DNA from 3 places in the Streptomyces corchorusii genome. Region 3 is predicted to be linked to each of the others. Evidence: predicted binding sites of a transcription regulator. Region 3 holds the regulator's gene; each other region holds the start of a gene.

Region 1 (4,246 bases), on a different contig from region 3:
AGCAGTAGTACAAAATGACAAAATTCGGACTCGTTTCCGGCGGCTGGCCCTCGGGGGCGGAGCCGCCGCGCTGGCCGCCGCCACCCTGCTCTCCGCCTGCGCCGGGCCCGAAACCGTGCGCGGCGCGTCCGGCCACGGCGGCCCCGCCCGGCCCCAGGACCCGGCGGCGCGCCGGGCCGCCGAACACGCCCGGCTGGCCGCCGCCGCCCGGCGCTGGGGGCTGGACCAGGTCCCGCTCACGCCTCCGAAGCCCCCCGCGGCGAAGCCGAGGATCACCGCCCGCGACGGATTCGAGGTGGACCACCAGGAGGACTGGAACCTGCCCCCCGTCTTCACCACGGTCCCCACCCGCGACAAGGTCGTGTTCCTGACGATCGACGACGGCGCCGAGAAGGACCCGCGGTTCCTCGCCATGATGCGCGAGCTCAAGATCCCGTACACCGCGTTCCTCAGCGACTACCTGGTCAAGGACGACTACGCCTACTTCCGGACGATGCGGTCCTACGGCAACACCCTCAACAACCACACCCTGCACCACCCCTACCTGCCGGGCCTGTCCTACGAGGAGCAGAAGGACGAGATCTGCGGCATGCAGGCCGTCATGAAGAAGCAGTTCGGCAAGGCGCCCACCGTCTTCCGTCCCCCCTACGGCAACTACAACCAGGACACCCTGGTCGCCGCGAAGGAATGCGGCATCAAGTACGCGCCGATCTGGAACGAGGAGGTCTTCGTCGACCACTGGGAGTACCGCGAGGACGACAAGCGGCTGCGCCGCGGCGACATCGTCCTCACCCACTTCCGCGGCCGGGACGACTGGGACGGCACGATGGTGGACGACATGCGCCGCTTCCTGAACAAGGTCACGCGCGAGGGCTACGCCGTGGCCCGCCTGGAGGACTACCTGTGAGGCGGGCTCGGGGCCCGGCCGCGGCCCTCGCCGCGGCCCTGCTCCTGACGGGCTGCGCCCAGTCCGTCGACCCCATCGAACGCCTCGGCAAGAAGGCCGCCGAAGGGGTGCGCCCGCACACCACCGCCCCCGACCACCGCTACCGCGCCTGGGGCCTGACCCGGCCCCTCGCCCGCTCCCCGGTGCACCCGGCCCGCCCGCTCGCCGAGCACCAGAGGGCCGGCGCCCCGCCCCCCGTGGTCGACCGCGTCCCCACCCGCGACCCGGTCGTCTTCCTCACCTACGACGACGGCGCCGAGCGGGACCCCCGCTTCGTCGACATGGTCCGCGAACTGCGGCTGCCGGTCACCCTGTTCCTCACCGACAGCGTCGCCGCCCCCGGCTACGGCCACTTCGCCCGGCTGCGCACCCTCGGCGCCGGCATCGAGAACCACACCGTCGACCACCGGGCCCCGGCCGGACTGCCGTACGCCGGCCAGCGCGCGGAGATCTGCGGCCAGCAGGACCGCCTCCGCACCGCCCTCGGCGTCCGCCCCCGCCTCTTCCGCCCGCCCTACGGTTCCTACGACCGCACCACCCTGCGCGCGGCGGCCGACTGCGGCATCTCCGCGCTCGTCCTGTGGCGCGCCGCCCTGACCCCGGCCGGCCTCGCCTACGCCCACGGCCCCCACCGCCTGGGCCCCGGCGACATCGTCCTGGTGGGCCCCGACGAGTCGAGGGGGCCGGCCCTGCGGAAACGCACGGCACGGGTGCTGAGGGAAGTGCAGGGGCGGGGGCTGACGGTCGGGCGCCTTGAGGACTACCTGTGAGGACCGGCCGCACACCGCGATTCCGGCCGACGCGCCGCGGGCAATTGGCACTCCGCTTGACCGAGTGCTAATCGCGGTCATAGTCTCGGCTCTGGCACTCCCCCCTGGAGAGTGCCAGACAAACGCGACGGGCAGGTCCGGCACCCGCGACGACGGATCGACCTGGTCGCCACCTCAGACAGTTAACCCCGTGAGATCTCCGAAGGGGGAGGTCGGATCGTGACGACCGCCAGCTCCAAGGTTGCCATCAAGCCGCTTGAGGACCGCATCGTGGTCCAGCCGCTGGACGCCGAGCAGACCACGGCCTCTGGCCTGGTCATCCCGGACACCGCGAAGGAGAAGCCCCAGGAGGGCGCCGTCCTCGCCGTGGGCCCGGGCCGGTTCGAGAACGGCGAGCGCCTGCCGCTCGACGTCAAGGTCGGCGACGTCGTCCTTTACAGCAAGTACGGCGGCACCGAGGTGAAGTACAACGGCGACGAGTACCTCGTCCTCTCGGCTCGCGACGTCCTCGCGATCATCGAGAAGTAATCACCTCAAGCGACTCTCCGTTTGAGCTGCGCCCCTGGCCCCCGCGACCGATAAGAAGCCGGGCGCCCGGGGCGCAGCGTCTTTTCACCCACAGATTTCCGAGAGGGCTCCCGCTGTCATGGCGAAGATCCTGAAGTTCGACGAGGACGCCCGTCGCGCCCTTGAGCGCGGCGTCAACAAGCTTGCCGACACCGTGAAGGTGACGATCGGCCCCCGCGGCCGCAACGTCGTCATCGACAAGAAGTTCGGCGCGCCCACCATCACCAACGACGGTGTCACGATCGCCCGCGAGGTCGAGATCGAGGACCCGTACGAGAACCTCGGCGCGCAGCTGGTGAAGGAGGTGGCGACCAAGACCAACGACATCGCTGGTGACGGCACCACCACCGCCACGGTCCTCGCCCAGGCGCTGGTCCGCGAGGGCCTGAAGAACGTCGCCGCCGGTGCCTCCCCGGCCGCCCTGAAGAAGGGCATCGACGCCGCGGTCAAGGCCGTCTCCGAGGACCTGCTCGCCTCGGCCCGCCCGATCGACGAGAAGTCCGACATCGCCGCCGTCGCCGCGCTGTCCGCCCAGGACCAGCAGGTCGGCGAGCTGATCGCCGAGGCGATGGACAAGGTCGGCAAGGACGGTGTCATCACCGTCGAGGAGTCCAACACCTTCGGCCTGGAGCTGGACTTCACCGAGGGCATGGCCTTCGACAAGGGCTACCTGTCGCCGTACTTCGTGACGGACCAGGAGCGCATGGAGGCCGTCCTGGAGGACCCCTACATCCTCATCAACCAGGGCAAGATCTCCGCCATCGCCGACCTGCTGCCGCTGCTGGAGAAGGTCATCCAGGCCGGCTCCTCCAAGCCGCTGCTGATCATCGCCGAGGACGTCGAGGGCGAGGCCCTGTCGACCCTGGTCGTCAACAAGATCCGCGGCACCTTCAACGCCGTCGCGGTGAAGGCCCCCGGCTTCGGCGACCGCCGCAAGGCGATGCTCCAGGACATGGCCGTCCTCACCGGCGCCACCGTCATCTCCGAGGAGGTCGGTCTCAAGATCGACCAGGTCGGCCTCGACGTGCTCGGCTCCGCCCGCCGCGTCACCGTCACCAAGGACGACACCACGATCGTCGACGGCGCCGGCAAGTCCGAGGACGTGCAGGGCCGCGTCGCCCAGATCAAGGCCGAGATCGAGAACACCGACTCCGACTGGGACCGCGAGAAGCTCCAGGAGCGCCTCGCCAAGCTGGCCGGCGGCGTGTGCGTGATCAAGGTCGGCGCCGCCACCGAGGTGGAGCTGAAGGAGAAGAAGCACCGTCTGGAGGACGCCATCTCCGCGACCCGCGCCGCGGTCGAGGAGGGCATCGTCTCCGGTGGTGGCTCCGCCCTGGTCCACGCCTCCAAGGTGCTCGACGGCAACCTCGACAAGTCCGGCGACGAGGCCACCGGTGTCTCCGTGGTCCGCAACGCCGTGGTCGAGCCGCTGCGCTGGATCGGCGAGAACGCCGGCCAGGAGGGCTACGTCATCGTGTCCAAGGTCAAGGACCTGGACAAGGGGCAGGGCTACAACGCCGCCACCGGCGAGTACGGCGACCTGATCAAGGCCGGCGTCATCGACCCGGTCAAGGTCACCCGCTCCGCCCTGGAGAACGCCGCCTCCATCGCCTCCCTGCTGCTCACGACCGAGACCCTGGTCGTCGAGAAGAAGGAAGAGGAGCCGGAGGCCGCGGGCCACGGCCACAGCCACGGCCACGCGCACTGAGCCCAGCGCTCCTGAGCGAAGGCCCGGCACCCCGGTGAGGGGGCCGGGCCTTCGCCCTGTCCGCCGCTGCGAAGCGGCCACTGCTCCGACGCGGCTACTGCTCCAACGCGTCGAGCGCGCCCAGTTGCTGCATCAGCCCGAGCTGGTCGTGCTGCCACCACAGCTCGGCGATCTTGCCGTTGTCGCCGAACCGGAACAGCGCCATCCCGGTCATGGTGACCTGCCTGCCGGTGGGCGCGATCCCCAGGAAATCGC
Region 2 (4,246 bases), on a different contig from region 3:
GGCGGTGTAGTCCTGCTGCTTCCACTGCGAGTAGCGGAAGAGGACCGGGAAGTCCGGCGACACCGCCGCGCGCACGGCGGCGACGATCTCGGCGGAGAACCTGGTGCGGGCCACCGGGTCGCCGCCGTACGCGTCGGTGCGGCGGTTGGTGCCCGCCCACAGGAACTGGTCGAGCAGGTAGCCGTGGGCGCCGTGGAGCTCCACGCCGTCGAAGCCGATGCGCTCGGCGGCGGCAGCGGCCTCGGCGAACGCGGCGATGACGTCGTCGATGTCCGCCTGCGTCATCGCCTTGCCGGTGGGCTCGGCGCCGGCGGTCTCCAGGCCGGAGGGGCCGACGGGGGGCGCGTCCGGGAAGGGGGCGTCGCCCTGCTTGCGGACCATGCCGATGTGCCACAGCTGCGGGACGATGGTGCCGCCGGCCGCGTGCACGTCCTCGGCGACCTTGGCCCAGCCGGCGAGCTGCTCCTCGCCGTGGAAGCGCGGGACGCGGTCGCTCTGGCCGGCCGACGGGTGGCCCACGTAGGTGCCCTCGGTGACGATGAGGCCGACGCCGGCGGCGGCCCGGCGGGCGTAGTACGAGCGCACGTCCTCGCCCGGGACACCGCCCGGCGAGAACATGCGGGTCATGGGCGCCATCACGATCCGGTTCGGAACGGTGAGGCCGTTCAGCGTGATCGGGCGGGACAGGACGCGGGCCGCGCGGGAGGCGGGGGGCGTGGTGACGGTCACGTGGGGGGCTCCTCGTGAGTGGACGGGGTGAACCGGCTGGTATGTGCGTACGCATCGTTGCAGCCTCTTAAGTAAACACCTGCCCGGCGGCCCGCCTTCCGGCCCGGTCCGGATCCCCTCACGTGATACCGGTCACTCTCCTCCCGCCCCGCGAACGCCCGAGGGCGGCACCTCCAGCCAGAAGCTGGGGGTGCCGCCCTCGGTCCGCAGGACAGGCGATCAACCGTCAGGTCGATCAGAAGTCCATGTCACCGCCCGGCATGCCGCCGCCGGCCGGGGCCGCGGCCTTCTCCGGCTTGTCGGCGATGACGGCCTCGGTGGTGAGGAACAGCGCGGCGATGGAGGCGGCGTTCTGCAGCGCGGAACGGGTCACCTTCGCCGGGTCGATGATGCCCTCGGCGACCAGGTCGACGTACTCGCCGGTCGCGGCGTTCAGGCCGTGACCCGGGGTCAGGTTGCGCACCTTCTCCACCACGACGCCGCCCTCAAGGCCGGCGTTGACGGCGATCTGCTTCAGCGGGGCCTCCAGGGCGATGCGCACGGCGTTGGCGCCGGTCGCCTCGTCACCCTCCAGCTCCAGCTTCTCGAAGACCTGGGAGGCCTGGAGCAGGGCCACGCCACCACCGGCGACGATGCCCTCCTCGACGGCCGCCTTCGCGTTGCGGACGGCGTCCTCGATGCGGTGCTTGCGCTCCTTGAGCTCCACCTCGGTGGCGGCACCGGCCTTGATGACCGCGACACCGCCGGCGAGCTTCGCCAGGCGCTCCTGGAGCTTCTCGCGGTCGTAGTCCGAGTCGCTGTTCTCGATCTCGGCGCGGATCTGGTTCACACGGCCGTTGACCTGCTCGGAGGAGCCGGCACCGTCGACGATGGTGGTCTCGTCCTTGGTGATGACGACCTTGCGGGCGCGGCCCAGGAGGTCCAGGGTCGCGTTCTCCAGCTTGAGGCCGACCTCCTCGGAGATGACCTCGCCGCCCGTGAGGATGGCGATGTCGCCGAGCATGGCCTTGCGGCGGTCACCGAAGCCGGGGGCCTTGACGGCGACGGACTTGAAGGTGCCGCGGATCTTGTTGACGACCAGGGTCGACAGGGCCTCGCCCTCGACGTCCTCGGCGATGATCAGCAGCGGCTTGCCCGACTGCATGACCTTCTCCAGCAGCGGGAGCAGGTCCTTGACCGAGGAGATCTTGGAGTTGGCGATGAGGATGTACGGGTCCTCCAGCACCGCCTCCATGCGCTCCATGTCGGTCGCGAAGTAGGCGGAGATGTAGCCCTTGTCGAAGCGCATGCCCTCGGTGAGCTCCAGCTCAAGACCGAAGGTGTTGGACTCCTCGACGGTGATGACGCCTTCCTTGCCGACCTTGTCCATGGCCTCGGCGATCAGCTCGCCGATCTGGGTGTCGGCGGCGGAGATGGACGCGGTGGAGGCGATCTGCTCCTTGGTCTCGACGTCCTTCGCCTGCTCCAGCAGGGCGGCGGAGACGGCCTCGACGGCCTTCTCGATACCGCGCTTCAGAGCCATCGGGTTGGCGCCGGCGGCGACGTTGCGCAGGCCTTCCTTGACCAGGGCCTGGGCGAGCACGGTCGCGGTGGTCGTACCGTCACCGGCGACGTCGTCCGTCTTCTTGGCGACTTCCTTGACCAGCTCGGCGCCGATCTTCTCGTACGGGTCCTCCAGCTCGATCTCCTTGGCGATGGACACACCATCGTTGGTGATCGTGGGGGCGCCCCACTTCTTCTCAAGGACGACGTTGCGGCCCTTGGGGCCGAGGGTGACCTTGACGGCGTCGGCGAGCTGGTTCATACCGCGCTCAAGGCCGCGCCGCGCCTCCTCGTCGAACGCGATGATCTTGGCCATGTGAAGTGGTCCCTCCAGGACTGGGGGTGATTCCTTCGGACCGCGCCCGCGCCCGCGACGGACGGCTCGCCGGTCCCGTGGTCCCTTGCACCACATGACCCGCGGGCCTCACCGACCCGGTCCTTCGTTGTCACTCTCACCTTCAGAGTGCTAACGCCAATGATTAGCACTCGGCATGGTCGAGTGCAAGCGCCTGGGCGGGTGGGAGGCTCCCGTCAGCCGCACGCGAACAGCGGAACCGGGGCACGGCGAAGGGCCCGCACCCTCTGCGAGGTGCGGGCCCTTCGGACAAGAAACGTTCAGGCGGTGACGCGAACCATGTCGGCCTGCGGACCCTTCTGGCCCTGCGAGATCTCGAACTCGACCCGCTGGCCCTCTTCCAGGGTGCGGTAGCCGTCCATCTGAATCGCGCTGTAGTGGACGAAGACGTCCGCACCACCGTCGACCGCGATGAAGCCGTACCCCTTCTCCGCGTTGAACCACTTGACGGTGCCCTGAGCCATGCCTAACTCCCCTATTACTGGCCCTTGCACAGATCCACACTTCGCGGACCCGGGTCAGACCTCACCCCCCAACTGGTCGGGGGCGTGCGCCGGAACGCGTCGACCGCGGCTGAATGTATCTGTCCAACTGCCGTCTGCAACAGGTCAATCGGACGAGAATTCTGGACGTGAGCGGTCCGGAATCTGGCGAGAATTCATCCGAATTCAGGGCAAGTCGGGCCCCATAAAAGCCACAAAAGCCGCAGACAACCCGCACACTTTGGCTACTTCTTGTCGGGCGGGCGGCATGAAATCCAGGGCCCGCGACCCGGAGACCGGGGCCGTGTTCCCCAACTCTACCGCGCTCAATCACACAGAATTGCCCCCTCCGCTTCTCTCACGGAGGGGGCAATCGGGCGAACAGCCGGTAACCGCGGTTACCGAAGGTAATGAGCGGGCCGATCCGCGGCTCAGCCGCCGGCGACCGCCGGGATGATCGAGACGCCGGCGCCCTCCGGGGTCACCGTGTCCAGACCCTGCTCAAAACGGACGTCGTCGTCGTTGACGTACACGTTCACGAACCGGCGCAGCTTGCCCTGGTCGTCCAGCACGCGCGCGGCGATGCCCGTGTGGTTCTTCTCCAGGTCGGCGATGACCTCGCCGAGCGTCGTCCCCTCGGCGGCGACCTCGGCCCGCCCGCCGGTGTAGGTGCGCAGGATGGTGGGGATGCGAACGGTCACGCTCATGCGAGGCCAGCCTCTCGGAAGGAGTCCAGGGTCGGGCGGATGGTGGCGGTGAGGCCGGTGCCGGCCACCGCGTCCAGGGTCTTCAGGCCGTCGCCGGTGTTGAGGACGACCGTGGTCTTCGCCGGGTCCAGCACGCCCGCCTCCAGCAGCTTGCGGGTGACGCCGACGGTCACGCCGCCGGCGGTCTCCGCGAAGATGCCCTCGGTCCGCGCGAGCAGCTTGATCGCGTCCACGACCTCCTCGTCCGTCACGTCCTCCACGGCACCGCCGGTGCGGCGCGCGATGTCCAGGACGTACGGCCCGTCGGCCGGGTTGCCGATGGCCAGGGACTTGGCGATGGTGTTCGGCTTCTGGGGCCGTACGACGTCGTGGCCGGCCTTGAAGGCGGTGGAGACCGGGGAGCAGCCCTCGGCCTGGGCGCCGAAGATCTT
Region 3 (4,246 bases):
GAAGGTGCCGACGCGGTGGAGCTTGTCGAACACCTCGCGGGGCGGCACGCCGAAGTGGAAGGAGACCACCGGCACCGGGTCGTCGAGCAGGACGGCGAGCTTGGCGTCGTAGCCGTCGTCCCGGCCGCTGTCCGGGTCGCCCAGCTCGGTCTCGTACCAGGCGGCCTCGCCGGCCAGCTGGTGCGCGTAGAGGTCGACGGCCCCGGACTCCGCGTGCTCGGGCTGCGGCATGAAGAGGTTCACGCCGAAGGGGCGGCCCGTCAGCCCGCGCAGCTGCTTGATCTCCTGGTACATGCCGTCGGCGGTCTTGTACCCGGCGGCGAGGAACCCGAGGCCGCCGGCCTCGCAGACGGCGGCGGCGAGCTGCGGGACGGAGACACCGCCCGCCATGGGGGCCTGCACGATCGGGTGGGGGAAGAGATCGGTCAGCGCGGAGGACATGACCGCATGTTGTCACGTCCTTCGGACAAGTCCGAATCCGGGCATCCCCCGGCACACGCCCACGGCGTACGGGGTGCCGGAGCACCCCGTACGTCACCGATCAGCGCCCGTTGAACGCGTCCTTCAGGCGCGAGAACAGCCCTTGCTGCCCCGGCTGACCGTGCCTGCCCGGGGGGCAACCCCCGGACCCCCGGCCACCCCCGCAGCCCACGTCAGCGACCGTTGAACGCGTCCTTCAACCGCGAGAACAGTCCCTGCTGCCCCGGCTGGAACTGGCCCTGCGGCCGTTCCTCGCCGCGCAGCTTGGCCAGCTCGCGCAGCAGCCGCTCCTGCTCCGGGTCCAGCTTGGTCGGCGTGGTCACCTCGACGTGCACGACCAGGTCGCCCCGGCCGCCGCCGCGCAGGTGCGTGACGCCCCGGCCGTGCAGCGGGATCGACTGGCCGGACTGGGTGCCGGGCCGGATGTCGACCTCCTCCAGGCCGTCCAGCGTCTCCAGCGGCACCTTCGTGCCGAGGGACGCCGCCGTCATCGGGATCGTGACCGTGCAGTGCAGGTCGTCGCCGCGCCGCTGGAACGTCGGGTGCGGCAGCTCGTGGATCTCGACGTACAGGTCGCCGGCCGGGCCGCCGCCGGGGCCGACCTCGCCCTCACCGGCGAGCTGGATCCGCGTGCCGTTGTCGACGCCGGCCGGGATCTTCACGGTCAGCGTCCGGCGCGAGCGCACCCGGCCGTCGCCGGCGCACTCCGGGCACGGGGTGGGGACGACCGTGCCGAAGCCCTGGCACTGCGGGCACGGCCGCGAGGTCATGACCTGGCCCAGGAAGGACCGGGTGACCTGGGAGACCTCGCCCCGGCCGCGGCACATGTCACACGTCTGGGCGGACGTGCCGGGCGCCGCGCCCTCGCCGTTGCAGGTGTTGCAGACGACGGCCGTGTCGACCTGGATGTCCTTGGTCGTCCCGAAGGCCGCCTCGTCCAGCTCGACCTCGATCCGGATCATCGCGTCCTGGCCGCGCCGGGTGCGCGAGCGCGGCCCGCGCTGCGACGCCGTACCGAAGAACGCGTCCATGATGTCGGAGAAGTTGCCGAAGCCGCCGGCCCCGAAGCCGCCCGCGCCCGCGCCGCCCGACTGGGAGAGCGGGTCGCCGCCGAGGTCGTAGACCTGCTTCTTCTGCGGGTCCGACAGCACCTCGTAAGCGGCGTTGATCTCCTTGAACCGCTCCTGGGTCTTCGGATCCGGGTTGACGTCCGGGTGCAGCTCGCGCGCGAGCCGGCGGAACGCCTTCTTGATCTCATCCTGCGACGCGTCGCGGCGCACGCCGAGAACGGCGTAGTAGTCCGTGGCCACTTACGACTCCGCCAGGATCTGTCCGACGTACCGTGCCACTGCGCGTACCGCTCCCATCGTTCCCGGGTAGTCCATGCGGGTCGGTCCGACCACGCCGAGCTTGGCAACCGCCTCGCCGCCCGAACCGTAGCCGACCGACACGACGGAGGTGGAGTTGAGTCCCTCGTGGGCGTTCTCGTGGCCGATGCGCACGGTCACGCCCGGATCCTTCGCCTCGCCGAGGAGCTTGAGGAGCACGACCTGCTCCTCCAGGGCCTCCAGGACGGGCCGGATCGTGAGGGGGAAGTCATGTCCGAAGCGGGTCAGATTGGCGGTACCGCCGATCATCAGCCGCTCCTCGTTCTCCTCCACGAGTGTCTCCAGAAGAGTGGAGAGCACCGTGGAGACCGTACCGCGGTCCTCCGGATCGAAGGCGTCCGGGAGGTCCTCGACCAGCTTCGGCACGTCCGTGAACCGGCGGCCGGCGACCCGGCTGTTGAGCCGCGCCCGCAGATCCGCCAGCGACGCCTCGCCGAACGGCGCCGGGCAGTCGACCATCCGCTGCTCGACCCGGCCGGTGTCCGTGATCAGCACGAGCATCACGCGCGCGGGAGCCAGCGACAGCAGCTCCACGTGCCGGACCGTGGACCGGGTCAGGGACGGGTACTGCACGACGGCGACCTGCCGGGTGAGCTGCGCGAGCAGCCGCACGGTCCGCGCCACGACGTCGTCGAGGTCGACGGCGCCCTCCAGGAAGTTCTGGATCGCCCGCCGCTCCGGCGCGGTCATCGGCTTCACGCCCGCGAGCTTGTCCACGAACAGCCGGTAGCCCTTGTCGGTGGGGATCCGCCCCGCGCTGGTGTGCGGCTGGGCGATGTACCCCTCGTCCTCCAGGGCCGCCATGTCGTTGCGGACGGTCGCCGGGGAGACGCCGAGGTTGTGCCGCTCGGTGAGCGCCTTGGAACCGACCGGCTCCTCGGTGCCCACGTAGTCCTGGACGATGGCGCGCAGTACCTGAAGCCTGCGTTCACTCAGCATTCGCGCGCACCTCCAGCACGTCGTCCCCTCGTCCGTTCGGGTTCGCCCCTTTGGCACTCTTCCCGTGCGAGTGCCAGCGTTCCCGGGCCCAGTGTACGGCTGCCGGGTACACCCCGGGCAAGGTCGGGCCGCCGTACCGGCTCGTACCGCTAGCGTCGCGGGTATGACCGTGACTTGGGAAGAGCTGGGGTGGGAGCGGCTGGCCGCGGGGGTGGGCCGGTGCCGGCTGCCGGGCTGGGACTGCACGGCGGGGCTGGTCCTCGGGGAGGGTACGGCACTGCTCGTGGACGCCGGTTCGAGCCTCGCGGAGGGGGTCAGGCTGCGCGGCCAGGCCGAGGAGCTCGCGGGCGGCCGTGTGACCCATCTCGCGCTCACCCATCCCCACTTCGACCACGTCTTCGGCGCCGCCGTGTTCGCCGGGGCGGAGGTGTACGGGGCGGTGGGCCTGGACGCGGTGTTCGCGTACGAGCGCGCGGACCTGCGGCTGGACGCGGTCCGCAACGGGCTGCCGGTGGCCGACGCCGACGAGGCGGTGGACGCGCTGGCCCCGCCCCGCCACGCGGTCTCCGGCGAGTGGACGCTGGACCTCGGCGACGGCCGGCAGGCGCTGCTGGCCAACGTGGGCCCCGGCCACACGGCGCACGACCTGGCCGTGCTGGTGCCGGGCGACCCCGAGGTGGTGTTCTGCGGCGACCTGGTGGAGGAGTCCGGCGAACCCCAGGCGGGCCCCGACGCGGTCCCGTCCCGCTGGCCGGACGCGCTGGACCGGCTGCTGGCGCTCGGCGGCGAGGACGCGCTGTACGTGCCCGGTCACGGCGCGGTGGTGGACGCGGGCTTCGTCCGCCGCCAACGGGACGCCCTGGCAACACGGTTCGGCGTGATCTGAGCGGCTCTTCCCGCCCGGCCCCGGCGTGTCGTACGCCTCACCGCACGGCTTCTCCTATCGTCATCCGAATGCGCCCACCCGTCTCCCGCCACCGCCCTTCCCATGAGGGCCCTTCGGGCCCGCGCCCTCGTGTCTACTCCTCCGACCTGACCCCACCGTGGAAGAAGCCCAAGCCCGTGCCGGAGGTCCCGGCCGAGCCCGGTCTGGTGGTGGAGGAGCCCGGCACCGGGTTCTGCGGGGCGGTGATCCGCTGCGAGGCGGGCACGGTGACCCTGGAGGACCGCTTCGGCAAGCACCGGGTGTTCCCGCTGGAGCCGCGCGGCTTCCTGCTGGAGGGCCGCGTGGTGACGCTCGTCCGCCCCGCCCCCTCGGCCCCGCTACGTCCCGCCCGTACGGCGTCCGGCTCGGTCGCCGTCCCCCAGGCACGCGCGCGCGTGGCCCGCGCCGGGCGCATCTACGTGGAGGGCCGGCACGACGCCGAGCTCGTCGAGAAGGTGTGGGGCGACGACCTGCGGATCGAGGGCGTGGTCGTGGAGTACCTGGAGGGTGTGGA

Evidence for each region. The regulator HrcA, encoded in region 3, represses chaperone genes, less so after heat shock. The targets are predictions, from matches to a motif close to TTNGCACTCNGNNNNNCNGAGTGCNAA.
Region 1: groES (co-chaperone GroES) is a predicted target of HrcA. The motif match lies at 1,761-1,787, and genes of this name have one in related genera.
Region 2: groL (chaperonin GroEL) is a predicted target of HrcA. The motif match lies at 2,751-2,777, and genes of this name have one in related genera.

Annotation. Positions count from the first base shown of each region.
Region 1 is NZ_KQ948354.1:430,344-434,589, reverse strand. It holds gene AQJ11_RS11870 (polysaccharide deacetylase family protein) at 1-907, shown strand, start outside; gene AQJ11_RS11865 (polysaccharide deacetylase family protein) at 904-1,716, shown strand; gene groES (co-chaperone GroES) at 1,936-2,244, shown strand; gene groL (chaperonin GroEL) at 2,363-3,991, shown strand; gene AQJ11_RS11850 (ester cyclase) at 4,086-4,246, opposite strand, start outside.
Region 2 is NZ_KQ948360.1:127,482-131,727, reverse strand. It holds gene AQJ11_RS26110 (NADH:flavin oxidoreductase) at 1-729, opposite strand, end outside; gene groL (chaperonin GroEL) at 965-2,587, opposite strand; gene AQJ11_RS26100 (cold-shock protein) at 2,887-3,090, opposite strand; gene AQJ11_RS26095 (MoaD/ThiS family protein) at 3,540-3,815, opposite strand; gene thrC (threonine synthase) at 3,812-4,246, opposite strand, start outside.
Region 3 is NZ_KQ948351.1:511,284-515,529, reverse strand. It holds gene AQJ11_RS02215 (nitronate monooxygenase) at 1-441, opposite strand, end outside; gene dnaJ (molecular chaperone DnaJ) at 654-1,790, opposite strand; gene hrcA (heat-inducible transcriptional repressor HrcA) at 1,791-2,807, opposite strand; gene AQJ11_RS02200 (MBL fold metallo-hydrolase) at 2,971-3,693, shown strand; gene AQJ11_RS02195 (DUF3097 domain-containing protein) at 3,762-4,246, shown strand, end outside.